Regions from separate parts of the Glaciecola sp. SC05 genome, predicted to be linked through region 2. Evidence: predicted binding sites of a transcription regulator. Region 2 holds the regulator's gene; each other region holds the start of a gene.
What was found. The regulator sigma-54, encoded in region 2, starts transcription at its own class of promoters, with help from an activator protein. The targets are predictions, from matches to a motif close to GTTGGCACGNNNNTNGNNT.

Region 1 (4,200 bases), on a different contig from region 2:
CCGATGACACAATTTTTATCTGTTTGTCGTCTGGAATTTCTTGGTACGACAATACATGTAATCCGCTAACTGACTGCTTTAAAAATCTGGATAACACAGGGCGCAGCATCCCTGATGTCAACAGCACTGCAGGCTCACCCGCTATTTCTTGCTGTTGATATGCTTGCGACAAAGACTCTTGCAGCTTTTCTGCTAGTCCCGGCTCAATCCCTGCGCCGTCCTCACCACCCGCTTGCAATGACTTATGCAACATCTGTTCCAAATCGGGTGCTAAAGTGATAACTGGGATTTCTTGTGCTCCGCTGGTTATTTCTTGCACGATCAAACGCTTAAGCGCAATCCGCAGCGCGGACACTAATACATCTGGGTCTTGACTTTTCGGCCCATACTCGCAAAGCGTTTGTACAATTGTGCGCATGTCTCTAATCGGCACACCTTCAAACAACAAGGTTTGTAGTACTTTGACCACCGTGCTTAAAGGCAAGATGTCAGGTACTAATCCTTCAACTAATTTAGGGTGGGTTTTTTCTAGCATGTCGAGCAACTGCTGGACTTCTTCATGACCCAACAGTTGATGTGCATGGGTGGTCAATAACTGACTCAAATGCGTGGCAATAACGGTAGCCGAGTCAACCACGGTATAGCCAAGCGTTTGCGCATGCTCACGCTGGCTAGCTTTTATCCATACCGCTTCTAATCCAAAAGCAGGATCTTTTGTTGGTGTGCCTTCGAGGGTGCCAAAAACTTGTCCAGGGTTGATTGCCAATTCACAGTCATGAGTGACTTCAGCGTCGCCCACGCTCACCCCTAACATTGAAATAGTGTAGGCATTTGGCATAAAGTCTAGATTGTCACGAATGTGCACGGGCGGAATTAAGAAGCCAAGTTCTTGAGACAGTTTTTTACGAACACCTTTAATGCGTGTAAGCAGTTCACCGCCTTGCGACTTATCAACTAAAGGAATCAGCCTATAGCCAACTTCTAGGCCAATCACATCTACTTGTTGGACATCGTCCCAACCAAGTTCTTTGACTTCAGGTACACCGCTTTTTGCTTCAGGCATGGCTTCAACGCGCGCTGCTTCGGCAATAGCTTTCTTGAGATTTTTCTCACGCATGAAGGCGTAACCACCTACAACTGCTGCAAACGATAAAAATGCAAAGTGAGGCATACCCGGAACAATGCCCATAATGAAGAGGATACCGGCCGTTATATATAAGGCTTTTTTGTTCGAAAGCTGTTCGCGTATCTCATCGCCCATTTCTTGACTGTCGTTTTCGCGGGTAACAATAATCGCGGTAGCAACCGAAAGTAAAAGTGACGGAATTTGCGCCACTAAACCATCACCAATGGTGAGCATGGTATACACTTGCATGGCGTTAGAAAAATCTAAATCGTGCTGGTACATGCCAATAAACAAGCCACCAACAATATTGATCAGCATGATGAAAAGACCTGCAATGGCGTCACCTTTAACAAATTTAGATGCACCGTCCATTGAACCGTAAAAGTCAGCTTCTGCTGTAATTTCTTCACGACGTTTTCTAGCTTGATCTTGGTCGATGTAGCCGGCGTTTAAGTCGGCGTCAATGGCCATTTGTTTACCTGGCATTGCGTCTAGGGTAAAGCGGGCGTTCACTTCTGAGATGCGACCCGCACCAGCGGTTACTACCTTAAAGTTAATAATGAGCAAAATTGCAAAGACAACGACACCAACTGCATAGTTGCCGCCAATAACCACCTCACCAAATGCTTGTATTACTTTACCCGCAGCATCTCCACCCTCATGCCCTTCGAGTAAAACCACACGAGTCGACGCCACGTTCAGAGCGAGTCGTAAAACTGTCGCTACCAGCAGCACAAGCGGAAAAATGCCAAAATCGATAGGCCGTTGTGTAAATATGCAGACCAAAATAATCACGAGGGAAAGGGCGATATTGAAGCTAAACAATACATCTAACAAAATAGGCGGCATGGGCAGAATCACCATGCCCATAAGGGCAAGCACGACAATAGGTGCACCTAAGCCAGTGGTAAACTGCTTAAACTGATTTTTATCGACGCGCTGGAAATAAGAAGCTAGTTGCATATAACAATTTTTTGACAGCTAAGAGTAATTACTGAGGGGTATTACAACTTACGTGCCAGTCTTTCGCGCTTTTTTATATGAACTGCTTTTTTGCTTGATTTTTATACAAAACCCACGCGAAAACTCCATCGCTTAAACGCTTGAGAGCTTTGCTGATGCTTGCGCTTATAAACAACGAGCATGAACTGAAGTATTTGAGACTATCGCAACCGTTACCATCTACCAGCAATGTAAAGCAGTATCTCGCTCAAAGGCTTTAGAGAAATTCAATGCCTGCCATGCATGATGACTTTACAAGCTTTTAATTTGAAATATGCGTTGCTTTTAAGCCGGTAGCGCGCTTTTTCAATATGTATTCTCGCGCGGCATACAAAGCGCCAAAACTGATGATAGATACGCCGATGGTGATCACAAAGTTGAAGTCTTTAAATGCATCATCGAAACCCAGTGAAATTAGCACAATGCCAATGATCGTTGAGAGCACGAAAAACAAAATCAAATATGCAAGAATAGATAACAAACAATATCCAATCTTTTTCGCTATGGGTACTTCAAATAAGTTATAAAACTAGGTTCCCACAATAGCGATAAAAACGATTTGTAACACGTTATGACTCCTTTTAGTGTTAAGCGAGGCGCATTTATTTGCGCATAACAGATAAGAAAATGGGCAGCTACTTGCTACCCACTTAAGCGTTTTAGTATGAATAAGCTAGCTATTGTTAAATAGCCCTTTAAGTTTATCCGCTGCTTTATTCTTCAACTTTTCTTTTTCCTCGTCTAACTTTTCTTTGGCTTTTTTCTTGGCCTCGTCGGCTAAACGATTTTTGGCTTCTTCTTTGGCTTGCGCGATAATATTGTCTAGCATTTTATTGACAATTGCAGCGCCTACTTGATCTGCCGGCAGGCCATTGGGTTTGCCAACCGAGCCCGCGTTAAAGGTGGGAAGCTCAATTTCATAAACTTTTTGGTCTATTTGCAGGTCACCCGTATCTAAGTTTTCAAAATTTAGCTTTAAACGTACTTTACTAACCGTCACGTTCTCGACAATCACTAAGGGATTCGCGCCTGGCGCTTGCTCAGCCGGTTGCTCTTTTGCCTTTGGTAAATTCTTCATTAAATTATCTTTTAAAACCAATAAATTGCCGTTTCCTGATGCATCTACTTCATACAAAATTTCTGGCGCATTTAAGCTGACTGTTTGCACCGTATACGGCTCGCTGGTGATGTTTCCTAAATCAAGGGTAATAGACTCAAGACTAAAAGCATCGGATTGACTAAAGCCCTGCGGATTTTCTACATCTAAGTCGTTAATTGTCAAACGACCATCTGCTAATGCTAAATCAACGTTAAGGACCGACACCGATGTACCTAGGTATTTGCTACCTTGCTGCTCAATTTGTTGTTTAATCATGTCGCCCGCACCGCTGAGCAAATACCATGCACCAGCCGCAATGAGTGCTCCTAACGCGAGAAGTATAATTAAGGCTTTTTTCATCATCCTATCCTTTGATTGTTGACCGTAAATTGCAATTATAGCAAAACAAACACTATTATAATCATGAAATGGGTCGATGACAGATAGTGGTCCGCAAAATAACGATGCTCACATTAATCTAGGGCTGCTTAAACGAATATTTGGCTCTATGTTTAAGCACTCGTAATTGGCTTATGGCTTTGTTCGTGCAGACTTTCGCTATTTAGCGCTTGGCCATCGTTTTCAGAATAAGAACCGAGCAAATAAAAAGATTGTTTTAATAGCTTGTATTTTGCGAATTTTGTCCCAAGCTTAACAATGAAGAAAGCAAAAAAAGCAAGCGAACCAAATGTAATCAAAGCAAAAAGGAAAAACTATGAAGATAAACGTGTCAGGTCATCATTGCGATATATCTCAGTCACTCAAAGACGATATTCAAACTAAATTTTCAAAAATTGCCAGCCACTTTCCTACCCTTATCGCATTAGATGTGTTTATAACCAAAGAGCACGGAGAGTTTAGCGCCGAAGTTGCCACAAAATATGAGGGAGCCAGCGTTGCCGTAAAAGGCAAAAATGCAGTCATGTACCCAGCAATTTCTCAAGCAGTTAAAAAGCTCAATGCAGCTCTAAAA
Region 2 (4,200 bases):
ATTATGCAAAATGAAGTCAGGGTGACTGGCGATTTAATCGTGTTTGATATGACTAGAGAACAAATACTGGCATCTACTAACGATAATAGTAGCGAATCTGTTAGAACCGTGATTAGTCCTGGCGCTTTCTCTTCCGAGCAGGAGCTTAAGCCTACAGACAATCAGGATCAACCATGACGAGCACCCTTAGCGCAAAGCATTTAGCCAAATCCTATAAGTCTAGACAGGTCGTTCGCGATGTCAGTATTGAGGTGTCTACCGGTCAGATCGTAGGATTGCTTGGTCCCAATGGTGCCGGAAAAACCACTACTTTTTATATGATTGTGGGATTAGTGCCTTTGGACAAAGGCGAAATTCAAATCGACCAATTAGATATTACTTATCAGCCGATGCATGAGAGAGCAAGACACGGTATCGGATACCTACCGCAGGAAGCGTCTATCTTTCGTAAGCTCACCGTCCATGAGAATTTAATCGCCATATTGCAAACCAGAAAAGAGCTGAGCCGAGCACAGCAAGAGCAGAAGGCGGATGAGTTACTTGATGATTTTAGCATCAACCACATTCGAAATAATTTAGGCATGAGTTTATCGGGTGGAGAGCGCCGCAGAGTAGAGATTGCTAGAGCATTAGCGGCAAACCCCAAATTTATTTTACTCGATGAACCCTTTGCAGGTGTTGACCCAATTTCTGTTAGTGATATAAAGAAGATCATATATCAGCTTAAAGAACGCGGTATCGGTGTACTCATTACCGATCATAATGTAAAAGAAACACTAGATGTATGTGAATTAGCGTACATTGTAAGCCACGGTGAGTTAATTGCATCGGGTACCGCTGATGAAATATTAGCCAACCAGACTGTTCGCGATGTATATTTAGGTGAACAGTTTGCACTATAGAGTCGCATTATTCGTATACAAGACGAATTCGTAGCTAAAGGAAGTTAATGAAACCCTCGTTACAACTGAAGTTTAGTCAACAGCTGACCATGACACCGCAGTTACAGCAGGCTATTAAACTGTTGCAACTTTCTACGCTTGATCTACAACAAGAAATCCAAGAGGCGCTTGAGTCAAATCCGCTTTTAGAGCTTACTGATCATGAGTATCCTGAGAATGACAGCACCGACAAATCTGATCAAAACAACGCCAAAACCAACGATAACTCTGCGACTTCTAATAATTCTGATCGAGAAACTGGTTTATCTGGCACCGACAACATGGATACCCATGACGCTCTAGAAAAAGGCGATATTCCTGATGATCTTCCACTTGATAGCTCTTGGGAAGAATATTTGGGCTCCAGTTCAGCGCCCATTAAAATGATCGGAACCAATCCTGACGAAGACTATGTTTTTCAAGGTGAAACTAGTGACTCCATCCAAGACCATTTAATGTGGCAAATGGAATTAACGCATTTTTCTGAAACCGACCGGTCGATTGCCATTGCGATCATCGACTCCATTGACGAGTCGGGTTATTTGACGACCACCAGCGAAGATATTCTCGAAAGCCTAGATGACGAAGACGTTGATTTAGATGAAGTCGAGTGCGTACTCAAACGTGTGCAGATGTTCGACCCTGTTGGCTCTGGCGCCAGATCGGTGCAAGAATGCTTGCTGGTGCAGCTGCGCCAATTCGACGCAAACACGCCATGGTTAGAAGAAGCCAAAGAATTAATTCAAGAGCATGCCGATTTACTGGGTAGCAAGGACTATCGAACCTTGATGCGCAAGACCAAACTCAAGGAGGACCAGTTACGCGAGGTCATGCGCCTGTTAAAGACACTTAACCCGCGTCCAGGCAGCGCGGTATCAACCAAAGAAGCCGAATACATTATTCCAGATGTAAACGTCTACAAAAAGAATGGCCTTTGGACAGTTGAGCTCAATAACGATGCGCTGCCGGCGCTATCGGTTAATGAGACTTATGCTAGTTTAGGAAAAACTTCAAAAAATCCGAACGATTCTCAATATATCAAGTCACATTTACAAGAAGCGAAATGGTTTATAAAGAGCTTGGAGAGTCGCAACGAGACATTATTAAAAGTCTCTCACTGCATTGTTTCAAAACAGCGTGAATTTTTTGAAAAAGGGCCAGAGAAAATGACCCCCATGGTACTAAATGACGTGGCAGAGATGGTCGATATGCATGAGTCGACAATTTCTAGGGTCACCACGCAGAAATATATGCACACACCGCGCGGTATTTTTGAACTTAAGTACTTTTTCTCCAGCCATGTTGCGACCGAATCAGGTGAGAATTGTTCGTCTACGGCGATTCGAGCATTGATTAAAAAATTGGTGGCTGTTGAACCTGCACATAAACCATTGAGTGATAGCAAAATTGCGCAAGTGCTCGCCGAACAAGGTATTCAGGTTGCTCGTCGAACAATTGCAAAATATCGGGAATCGTTACATATTCCCCCCTCAAACCAACGAAAAAGTCTTATTTAGACGCAACAAGAGGACTTAGTATTATGCAAATTAACCTTACCGGCCATCATGTAGATATCACTGACTCATTGCGTAGTTACGTGGATACTAAATTCGAAAAATTAGAACGTCATTTTGACCACATCAATAATGTCCACGTGGTCTTAAACGTAGAAAAACTCAGCCAGAAAGCAGAAGCTAAACTTCATTTAAAAGGCGGCGAAGTATTCGCGAACTCTGAACATACCGACATGTATGCGGCAATAGATTCTCTTATCGACAAACTCGATCGGCAGGTAATTAAACACAAAGAAAAACTCAGAAGGCACTAGACGAAACTTACCTTATGATAATTTCTGATATTATTTCTCTCGACCGAACGCAATGTTCGGTCGATTGCCAAAGTAAAAAGCGTATTTTCGAAATGATCAGCGATATTGCGATAAAACAAAACCCACAGTTGGATCAAGACGAAGTATTAAGTGGCTTAATTAATCGCGAAAAAATGGGTAGCACTGGCATTGGCAATGGGATTGCTATTCCTCATGGCCGTATTAAAGGCATCAGCCAAATCATGGCGATCATCGTGACCACCGAGGAGCCCATAGAGTTTGATGCCATCGACAATAAACCAGTGGATATTTTCTTTGCCATATTAGTGCCTGCTGAAGAGGCCGAAACACACTTGAAAGCACTCGCTGGCATCGCCAGAAAGTTGAGTAATAAAGACATTGTAAAAGCCATACGCAATGCCCAAACTAAGAAAGAAATTATTTCAGCATTAGCTTAGCTGAATCTAAACTCGTAACTAGGAGCAAGCAGTGAAGCTTTTAATCATCAGCGGTCGTTCTGGCTCTGGAAAATCTATCGCTCTTCGCTCACTAGAAGACTTAGGTTATTACTGCGTCGACAATATCCCAGTCAATCTGTTACCCACTCTTACACACGCACTTGCCGACGAAAATGAGTTGGTCGCCGTCAGTATCGATGTGCGTAACATGCCAAAAGCTGAGCAAGAAATTTCAGAAATACTAGAATATCTGCCTGAGTTTTGGGATATCACGATTATCTTTTTAGACGCGAGCGACGATGTACTGATCAAACGCTACAGCGAAACAAGACGTTTACATCCACTATTTAAGCTATCGAACTCACTTACCGATGCGATTAACGCTGAGCGGGAAATACTGGTTCCAGTGGCCGAAAAAGCCGACCTAAATATCAATACAGACCAGCTATCAGTGCATGATCTCGCCGAGTTAATACGCGAAAGAGTATTAGGCAAAAAAAGCACCGATTTAGTCATTCTGTTTGAATCTTTTGGTTTTAAATATGGTATACCAAAAGACGCTGATTATGTATTTGACGTGCGCTTTTTGCCAAACCCACATTGGGACCCTGATTTAAGGCCTCTAAATGGTTTAGACGGCCCCGTGGAAGTGTTTTTAGCAGGTCAACCTTTGGTTATGAAGTTCATCTGGCAGGTACAAAACCTCATCACGACTTGGTTACCTCACTTAGAGCGCAATAACAGAAGTTATGTGACTATTGCGATTGGCTGCACTGGCGGTCAACACCGCAGCGTGTATGTTGCCCAAGCACTTTCAGAAACCTTCAAAGCTACCCATGGTGATGTGCAGGTTAAGCATCGCGAGCTAAAGAAAATTAAGGACGAAAAAGGTGAGTGATGTAAACAACATCACAAAACTTCTGACCATAACAAATAAACTTGGTTTGCACGCACGGGCCGCGACTAAGCTTGT
Region 3 (4,200 bases), on a different contig from region 2:
ACCTGCCAGCATGTGCGCGCCATCTAACTGGCCATCGATGACTCTATCGAGCAATACTTTCCAATTCGCTTGTGCTTCAAGGGTGACGTACAAACCTTCGTCTTCAAAATAACCTCTTTCATAGGCGATTGCCAAAGGCGCCATATCAGTGAGTTTAATAAAGCCAAATTTGAGCTCTTCCTTTTCTGCATAACCGACCTCTGCCTGAGCTGACATGCCGACAAGCATTGCGCAGCAAGCCGCGGTGCCTAATGATGCTTTTATTATCGAATGTAACACTGTTTGAATAGCGCGTGCGTTCATGTATTGCCCCTTTTTTTCCAAAAAAAAACCCACGCCAATACGATAATCAATCGTTTTGTGCGTGGGCTACTTTGCCAGTTTCATGCTTCAGTGCATGATAGATGTTTTAATTTTTAATATGTAACAAGACCTAAGCGGCGTTGATGCTGTTATGTTCAAGCATCTACCCAAGGTAGTACAGCGCTTAAACTCACTTTTCTAATTCAACAATGCATCTTCAGTGCCAATATTTATTTTCTATCAATATCAATATCTTAACTTTATTTTAACGTATTCTTTGTGGCGTCAATGTGTTCAAAAAGTGCAAAAACCAGAAACGATGCACCTTCAATGTGCGATTAATCAGAAACGTCAATAAGAGTATCGGGCTTTTTTTACCTTATTTGCTTGTTCGTAACTGAGTTCGCATGTCAACCGCGGCTGCAAAAATGTCATCTCTAAATGCAAGTTTTGCGACTTCCTCTATGTTTGCCCCGTTAAGGCTATCTTCGCTTTCATATGCTTGCATTTTCTCGAGGAGCCACAGTGCTTGTGAGCGTGTTGGCGTGTTGACCTGATAGTCATTTAGCGTGTTCACCGAAAACACGGATGAAAAACGGTTGTAATGCGGAATATGACGCGGCTTCTCGTCCGCTTTGGTTAAGCAACTGCCGATTAAAGAAGGTCCAATCACGTCAAGTGACTCATTAAGTACGTCTTCTCTTGCAAGATAACGTGCCGCTTCAAATCGATTGGGTATTTCTCGTAACCATTCACAGGCATCTAAGATTGCCGCGCATAAAGCATGTACCGCAACCTCGTTTTTATGATGAAAGTTTCTGGTAACGCCAAGTACTTTTTCAAGTTTGTCCTCCCAAATATCGAAAGACGTTACCACGGTTTGACCTTGCTCTGCCCTAACTGACTTTGCGTTATAGGGGCCGCCGACACAGAAACCGTCAATCGTGCCTGCCTCTAAACTCTCAGCCATCATCACTGGCGGAATAATGACCAAACGAATATCAGCTACTTCAATTCCTCCTTGCCTTAGCCAATCAAGGAGCTGGTAACGATGGCAACTATAATGGAACACACAGGCTAAGGTTATGGGAGGCTTGCCCAAGCGCTTTCGCTCATCAATTACTGCTTGCAGTGGCGCGGCACTTAACGGGAAGTGCAATGCTATTTGCCCCGACGCTTGTGTAATTTCAGACACGAGGGCATTTGATAAGGTCAGCGCATTGCCATTTTGACTTAAAATCATCGGTGTCAACAAGGGTTGCTGAGAGCCCGTCAAACCTAGTCGATTTGCCAGTGGCATAGGTGCTAAAAGTTGCGCGGCATCGAGCATACCGGCGTCGAGTCTATCTCGTAAGGTTGACCATGATGGTTGTGGCAATAGCTGCACGTCCAAACCATAACGTTCGAACATGCCCAATCGTTTCGCCATGAGTAATGGCGCTGAATCTGTTAATTGTACATAGCCTAACGTAAGGGGGCGAGATAGCGTAGATGAAGTCATATTAATGCCTAGGGTAGGTTTTTTAAAACGGTGAGTAAGGTGCGTGCAATTTGTTCTAGCTTCTGGCCTGAGTCCATGGCCATCTTTCGCATTGAAGTAAAGGCATCGTGTTCGCTTAAGCCTTGCTTTTGCATAAGCAAACGCTTGGCTTGATCTATTGTTTTGCGGGCCTCTAGCTCGAGCTGAGTGCTCTGCAATGCTGTTTTTACGGCTTGAAACTCTTCAAACCTAGCAACGGCGGCATCTAAAATAGAGCGCACCCTAACGGGATCAATATCACCGGTCACATAAGCACTAACTCCTGACTTTACCGAACGAATAATGGTGTCAGAATCTTGGGTTTCAGCAAACATAACGATGGGTTTAGGGTTGACACTAGAGAGCAAGTGTAAGCTATCGAGCACATCCCGATCGGGCGACTCAATGTCCATGACGATCATGTCTGGTTTGAGTTCATCTACTTGCTTAAGTAGTGATATACCAGAACTGACTAAATGAGCAATACGATAACGCGAGTCATCTAGTGCGGCTGAAATCGCTTCAGCGCGCTGCACGTTGTCATCAATTAATAAAATGTTGAGTAACACTAGAGTTGAAGACGAGGATTTATGTGGCATGGTACTCGAATCCTTCTTTGAAAAGATGCAGATACTTGTTCACTGACATCCACTGAGTGCAGTGAAACTTTATATTGCATCGCCGCCCGTGTTTAAACCGCAACATATCTGCCCTTTACAATCCCCTTGTCTAGGCGCATAACGATGCAAAGAATCAGCCAACTCACGTTTTGTTAAGATCTTGAGTGTTGTTAAGTAAACAGGCGTTGCTTGTTACGTGCATTCCACATAGCACTGGCAGCCTCACGGGAATGTGAAAATGAGTCTTTGTTGATTAACATGAGCATACTTGCAAGGGTACCCGTCACGGCTTCTTCACCATAAGTGTGCGAGATTGTTCCATTAAAGAGCCTTGGCAGGTCGTGAATATCCAAACTGGTATCTTTTATCGCCCACCGCATATTTGCGGGTGAGTTAACAATGCTAGTGCTTGCCGAGCGACTCAGATGAAAGTCGGTTGCGGTGGTTGGATTATACTCCGGCTCGCCGCCATCGCCTCTAAAACATAGCGTGTTGGCATCGGCTAACTGCTTAGTAACCATCATATGTTTGTAATCGACATGCCTATGGTGCACGCCTTGTAATGAGTAGGGTGCCGAACATGGATTGAGCAAGCGAGCCAGTGTATTGGCGCAACTGCGTAAGCCAAATACATCTCTAAGCTGGATGACGCGATATAGCTTTGGATGTAAATGTTTTAAATCAACATAACAAAAGTGCGTTTGGGTCAGTTGCGCTCTGGCTTGTATGGGGTTGTCACATAGCATTATGTTGAGTTGCTTTAGCACTTGCTTTGCATATAAGCGTTGCGAATGTGGCTCCGCAGTGCCATGCAGTAAAATATTCACGCCTTGTTGTGCCAAGGTTGCCAGAGCCAATAAAAACCAAGGAAGCTGACGCCGTTTGCCGGCATACGCTCCCACATCTAAATCGACAGAGAGGCCGTTAAATGGAGTGTGTAAAGTCTCACGGCAGGCTAGCGTAAATCCTGAGATTTCATCAATGCTTTCTTCTCGTACTCGCAAGAGCATTAAAAATGCTCCTTCTTGCTCTGGGAGTATCCTCTGTTCAAGCAATAGTAACATAGCGTGATAAGCTTCTTGCTGAGTTAAGTAACGTCCGCTTCGCTGGCCGCGGCCCACAATTTGAATATAGCGGGCAAATTCTTCGATGTCAGCTCGCTGTTTTTGAGTTTGCTGATCAGCATTCATAGGCGGACTTAAATCCTCGGTTTCAAACGCTAGCTTGTTCATATGCACACTCCGTTAATGCAGCAATACTCGCTCGTTTGCTTACCACATGACCGACAATAATTACGCTTGGTCCTTGCAGTTTTGCATCTAATGCTTGTTTGACTATGTTGGTCAAGGTTCCGCAAATTACGATCTGCTGTGCGGTAGTGGCATTGTCAACTAAGGCAATTGGCATGTGTTTGGATACACCGTGGGCGATCAATTGCTCACAAATCAGTTCAAGTCTGCCTAGCCCCATATAAAACACCAAGGTTTGATAGGTCACAGACATCGCCAGTTGTTGCCAGTGAGGCTGTTGCTTGGCTTGCTTCATCGTAGCGGTGACGAATCTTACTGATTGTGCGCAGTCTCTGTGCGTTAGTGGGATACCGCTGTATGCTGAGGCACCACTAGCGGCGGTAATGCCAGGAATAATGCTAAATGGAATATTGTTCAGCTCTAAGGCCTCGGTTTCTTCTGCTGTACGAGCAAAAATTGCGGGATCTCCGCCTTTTAAGCGCACCACGTATTTTCCTGCAAGCGCATA
Region 4 (4,200 bases), on a different contig from region 2:
ACGCTGCTCAACGCCATAGAAACACAAGACGTTAAGCACGAATTAGTACAGTACAACTTAGGCCTAAGCCACGTATTTACAGGATGTAAACAACTTAGGTTATTTTGTTAGTCAGGACAGTCGACTTTCAAAATGTCAATAAAATGCTATGATCAGTCAAAGTGACAATAAAATGTCACAGTTAGCACTAAAGAACAACTTAGTGCGGCCGATACATAACTGTATAGGTAATTAATGGTGGTGAAATATTATGTCAATTAACAACATAAACAATGCGAACAAGCCACAACTAGACGCGGCGAAACTTGCGCAACAACAAACGCAAGCGCAAACGTCTGGCGGTGCAAATACATCGAGTGCAGCGCAAAATGCAGCACCGATCAAACAAGATTCAGTGTCTTTAACCCAATCAGCTCAGCAGCTCGCTAACGTGCAGAAAAAGGGTGGCGAAGCACCAGTCAACCAAGAAAAGGTTGACCGCTTGAAGAAAGCTATAAATGATGGCGAGTATCGCGTGAATCCAGAAGTACTTGCGAATAAAATCGCCGTACTCGAGTCACAAATCTTAGGCGTTAAAGCGTAGGAGTTGATAACATGACAACTAGTCTTGAAAATGCAATCAGTAAACAACTTGAGCTATTATGCGAACTAAAAGTTGTGCTTGAGCAAGAGCTGCATTTAATCAGCTCTCGCGAACCTGAAACTCTGATGCAGCTTCTTCAAGATAAAGAAGCCTTGTTAGCGAATATTGAGTCACAAGATCAAGCCGTAGAGATTATGCACAAACGTGTATCTGAGCAATCTGAGATACCTGATAGTTGCAACGCATTGCTTGACGACTGCAAGAAGGTCTTGGGTGAATGTAAATATTTAACCGCTATAAACGCCAAGTCAGTAGAGCATGGGCAGCTCAGGCTCGTTCATTTGCGAAATATGATGATGGAGCTTAGAGCCAAAGAATCGATGACCTATGACCGGGCAGGACGTCCAAGAGGTGAAAGCTCTGGCAAAGGTATTAGCGCGTAAGTCATATACCATTTACCATTTAGACAATGCTCCACCCCACAAAAAAAACGCATCTATTAAGATGCGTTTTTTGTTTGCCTGCCTATAAGTCGGTCGACGCTAAGCCCATGGAGTTATTCATGTATGCTGCATAATTAATAATATGTCACATCGCGAATCCGGCGAGGTTTTGCCGTCGATAAATATAAGTCGTAAACCAACGCCATATCAAGTTCGAGTTCGGTGGCGTAAGTATCGTCACCTACCGGATAGCTTTTTACCACTCTTGCACCTCGGATAACACCTTCAACTGAGGCTTTTAATTGGTTGTCTGTCAAAACTAAATTTGCTAAAGCTTGATTACCGTCCACTTTTTGACCATAGACCTGCTCAGCAAGCTCTCGATAGGCATCAAGTTTAGAGGCCTTCATTGCTTGCAAGCGTTTGTTTGAAGCGTTAAACCCAAGCTGAGCTTCAATGGGTGCATAGCCAACTGCGTTTAAAACGGGGTATTGTTCAGGCTCTATAGTCTCCCACTCTACATGCTTGGAAAATATCGACTGACATCCTGACAGCCCTATTCCTAAGGCAATAACCACTGCGCATCGGCATGAAAGTCTTGTAAACCCATGGTGCTTAAATTGCATACTGTTAACTCATATTGGTTAAGGGGTTGTTGAATACGATTAACAAAGCAAGGCGTATGCCATTAAGCACGATATATCACTTAGCCACTTAAATCGTTAATTACTAGCTTATCTGGCATGTTAATTGATAGTCATAGGAATAATTTACAAATGCGGCTCATCGTCAAAAATCGTTAAGTATTTTGATTAAACATTCGCTTATCACCTTTGCCCAAGCACGATTGGAGTGACCAAATGCAAAAACAACTATCCTACACTACCCGCTTAACGCTAGTTTTATGCTTGCTTTGCATCAGCACTTTTAGTCAAAGTGCATGGTTTTCAGCCAGTGGGCAAGCGGTAATTGTTGCCGGTGATAGAGAGCAAGCGAGGCAACAAGCTACCGAAGAAGCCATTCGTCAGGCACTACTATTTGCCGGCGCCTCAGTCACTAGCGTGCAGCAAATTACCAACGGCTTGCTAATGAATGAACAGCTTGAGGTAAGAGCGGCAGGTGAGGTTTCATCAGTGGAACTGATTGATGAGGTATATCATAACGGTGTGGTTACCGTATCTATTCGTGCTGACATATTTGCTCAAGACACCCAATGCTCAGCTGCAGACTATACCAAGCGAATTGCGACTACCTATTTTCCGATCCGCTACGAGGGACAAGCGGCAAATGGCCAAGTTCATAAACTAGGTAAAGAAGTAGCGCTTAAATTTCAGGGACTGCTCAATAAACTCAGTCCAGCGCTAAATGTTTCGCATATTGAGCCCTATGTATTTGATTGGCATTTAAGCGATGCATCTAAAGAAGCCAAGTTTTTGGCAGGTAAAACGAATACGCAATATGTGTTGACGGTCACCATTGACGATATTTCCGTTAAACGACAGCGCCCTGCCGCATTTGACTTTTACAAAGGTGTTCAACAAACCAGAGCCTTTGATTACAGTGTTAACCTCATAAACGGAGCCACCGGCGAACAATTATTTTCACAAACCTATCGTTCACAAGCACAGTGGGATTTTGATAGTCGAGCGAAGGTTGATGTTGGCTCCAGCGAGTTTTGGAAAAGCGTTTATGGACAAAATATAGTTAAAAATATTCAAAAGAGTATTGCCGATTTAGAGCAACTCGCAAACTGCGAACCTACCATGGGCCGGGTATTGGCAGTTGCCAACAATCAGTTGCAGATTAACTTGGGTCGAAATCATAAGGTGCAGACTGGCGATCAGTTAACCTTGTTCAACGTCAAGCAAATCAATGATTCTTTTGGTCAGGAATATCATCAGTTTATTTTGCACCCAACGCCACTGGTAGTCAGACAGGTGTTTAATAATACCGCCACCTTGAGCTCTGTAGACAATAGTTATTTAGGCGATGTGCAGCCAAATGACTATGTGGCGCGCCAATAGCAAACAGCATCAAAGCCTCTATTTTGGGGAGTAAGTGAGCGCCAGAAGAGCAAACAGGGTAAATCGTCAGCACTGGCGTAAGACCATCAAACTTCTTTGATTGTGCTTTGACCTTCGTAAGAGAATGCAATAGACTCAATTTATAAACTGCCCAGTCTATTAATTAAGTGTTTATGCAAGCATCTCGAGCCGGTCGCCCAAAGAGTACAGAAAAACGTGAAGCCATACTAGACTCAGCTAAAGAGCTGTTTCTGGCCAACGGCGTTAAGCAAACCTCGATGGAGGAGGTAGCAAAGCATTCTGGCGTATCAAAGCAAACCATTTATTCACATTACAAAAATAAAGATGCATTATTTTCAGCAGTGATTGCGTTTAAGTGCGAAGAATACTTAATTAAGCCTGAGCATCTTGGAGGTGATGAAACTTGCTTAAAAACAGCACTGATAAATATTGCGACAAAATTTCTCGCTCTTCTGCTTGATGAGGTCGTAATTTCGATGTATTCGACGATTATTGCTGAAGCGGACAATGCGCCACGTGTCGCAAAACTATTTTATGAAGCCGGACCCGTTGCTAGCGTAAATGCCTTATCAGATGTTTTATATAGCATGTCTGAAAACAAGATCGGTAAAGATGACGCGCGCTTATTGGCTATCGATTTTTATACGCTGCTTAAAGGAGATTGGCACATGCGAAGCCTTATGAACTTAGAGTTCAAGCTAGATGAACAACAGCGTAAAGCACACGTAGCGTCGGTAGTTGCAAAAATATTGTGTTTACACGAAAGTTATTATCAAAAAAGTGCATAGACTGTTAGCTATAAAATGGCTCAATGATTAAAGAGCTAATTCTTTATACTAATCAGTCCTCGTAGCTCAGCTGGATAGAGCAATCCCCTCCTAAGGTGTCATTCATCAAAGGAATTGGGCACATAGGGTTACATTCACGGTTGTTTTAATCTCTAAACTGTCACAAAATAAACAAGTCATCTGCCGGCCCTTAGTTCAACAGGATAGAACAACTGCCTCCTAAGCGGTAAATAGGGGTTCGAGTCCCTTAGGGCCGGCCAATTTTTGAGCGATATTGAATGGAAGCCTTTGTGACATAATGATCAGTAAGCGAGGTGTTGTGACCATAATGTGACCATACA

Region 1: flhA (flagellar biosynthesis protein FlhA) is a predicted target of sigma-54. The motif match lies at 2,131-2,149, and genes of this name have one in related genera.
Region 3: AB9H30_RS11350 (ANTAR domain-containing response regulator) is a predicted target of sigma-54. The motif match lies at 2,566-2,584, and genes of this name have one in related genera.
Region 4: AB9H30_RS00705 (LPP20 family lipoprotein) is a predicted target of sigma-54. The motif match lies at 1,698-1,716, and genes of this name have one in related genera.

The regions. Positions count from the first base shown of each region.
Region 1 covers NZ_JBGIYY010000001.1:223,554-227,753, reverse strand. The annotation lists gene flhA (flagellar biosynthesis protein FlhA) at 1-2,089, opposite strand, end outside; gene AB9H30_RS00970 (hypothetical protein) at 2,391-2,609, opposite strand; gene AB9H30_RS00965 (hypothetical protein) at 2,802-3,587, opposite strand; gene hpf (ribosome hibernation-promoting factor, HPF/YfiA family) at 3,943-4,200, shown strand, end outside.
Region 2 covers NZ_JBGIYY010000012.1:43,502-47,701, reverse strand. The annotation lists gene lptA (lipopolysaccharide transport periplasmic protein LptA) at 1-177, shown strand, start outside; gene lptB (LPS export ABC transporter ATP-binding protein) at 174-902, shown strand; gene AB9H30_RS12005 (RNA polymerase factor sigma-54) at 950-2,458, shown strand; gene hpf (ribosome hibernation promoting factor) at 2,482-2,769, shown strand; gene ptsN (PTS IIA-like nitrogen regulatory protein PtsN) at 2,784-3,227, shown strand; gene rapZ (RNase adapter RapZ) at 3,259-4,125, shown strand; gene AB9H30_RS11985 (HPr family phosphocarrier protein) at 4,118-4,200, shown strand, end outside.
Region 3 covers NZ_JBGIYY010000011.1:31,550-35,749, forward strand. The annotation lists gene AB9H30_RS11340 (CmpA/NrtA family ABC transporter substrate-binding protein) at 1-228, opposite strand, end outside; gene AB9H30_RS11345 (CmpA/NrtA family ABC transporter substrate-binding protein) at 683-1,804, opposite strand; gene AB9H30_RS11350 (ANTAR domain-containing response regulator) at 1,813-2,421, opposite strand; gene AB9H30_RS11355 (glycosyl transferase family protein) at 2,613-3,674, opposite strand; gene cobA (uroporphyrinogen-III C-methyltransferase) at 3,655-4,200, opposite strand, start outside.
Region 4 covers NZ_JBGIYY010000001.1:166,899-171,098, reverse strand. The annotation lists gene flgM (flagellar biosynthesis anti-sigma factor FlgM) at 251-583, shown strand; gene flgN (flagellar export chaperone FlgN) at 595-1,026, shown strand; gene AB9H30_RS00705 (LPP20 family lipoprotein) at 1,161-1,652, opposite strand; gene AB9H30_RS00700 (flagellar assembly protein T N-terminal domain-containing protein) at 1,887-3,050, shown strand; gene AB9H30_RS00695 (TetR/AcrR family transcriptional regulator) at 3,224-3,859, shown strand; tRNA gene AB9H30_RS00690 (tRNA-Arg) at 4,044-4,119, shown strand.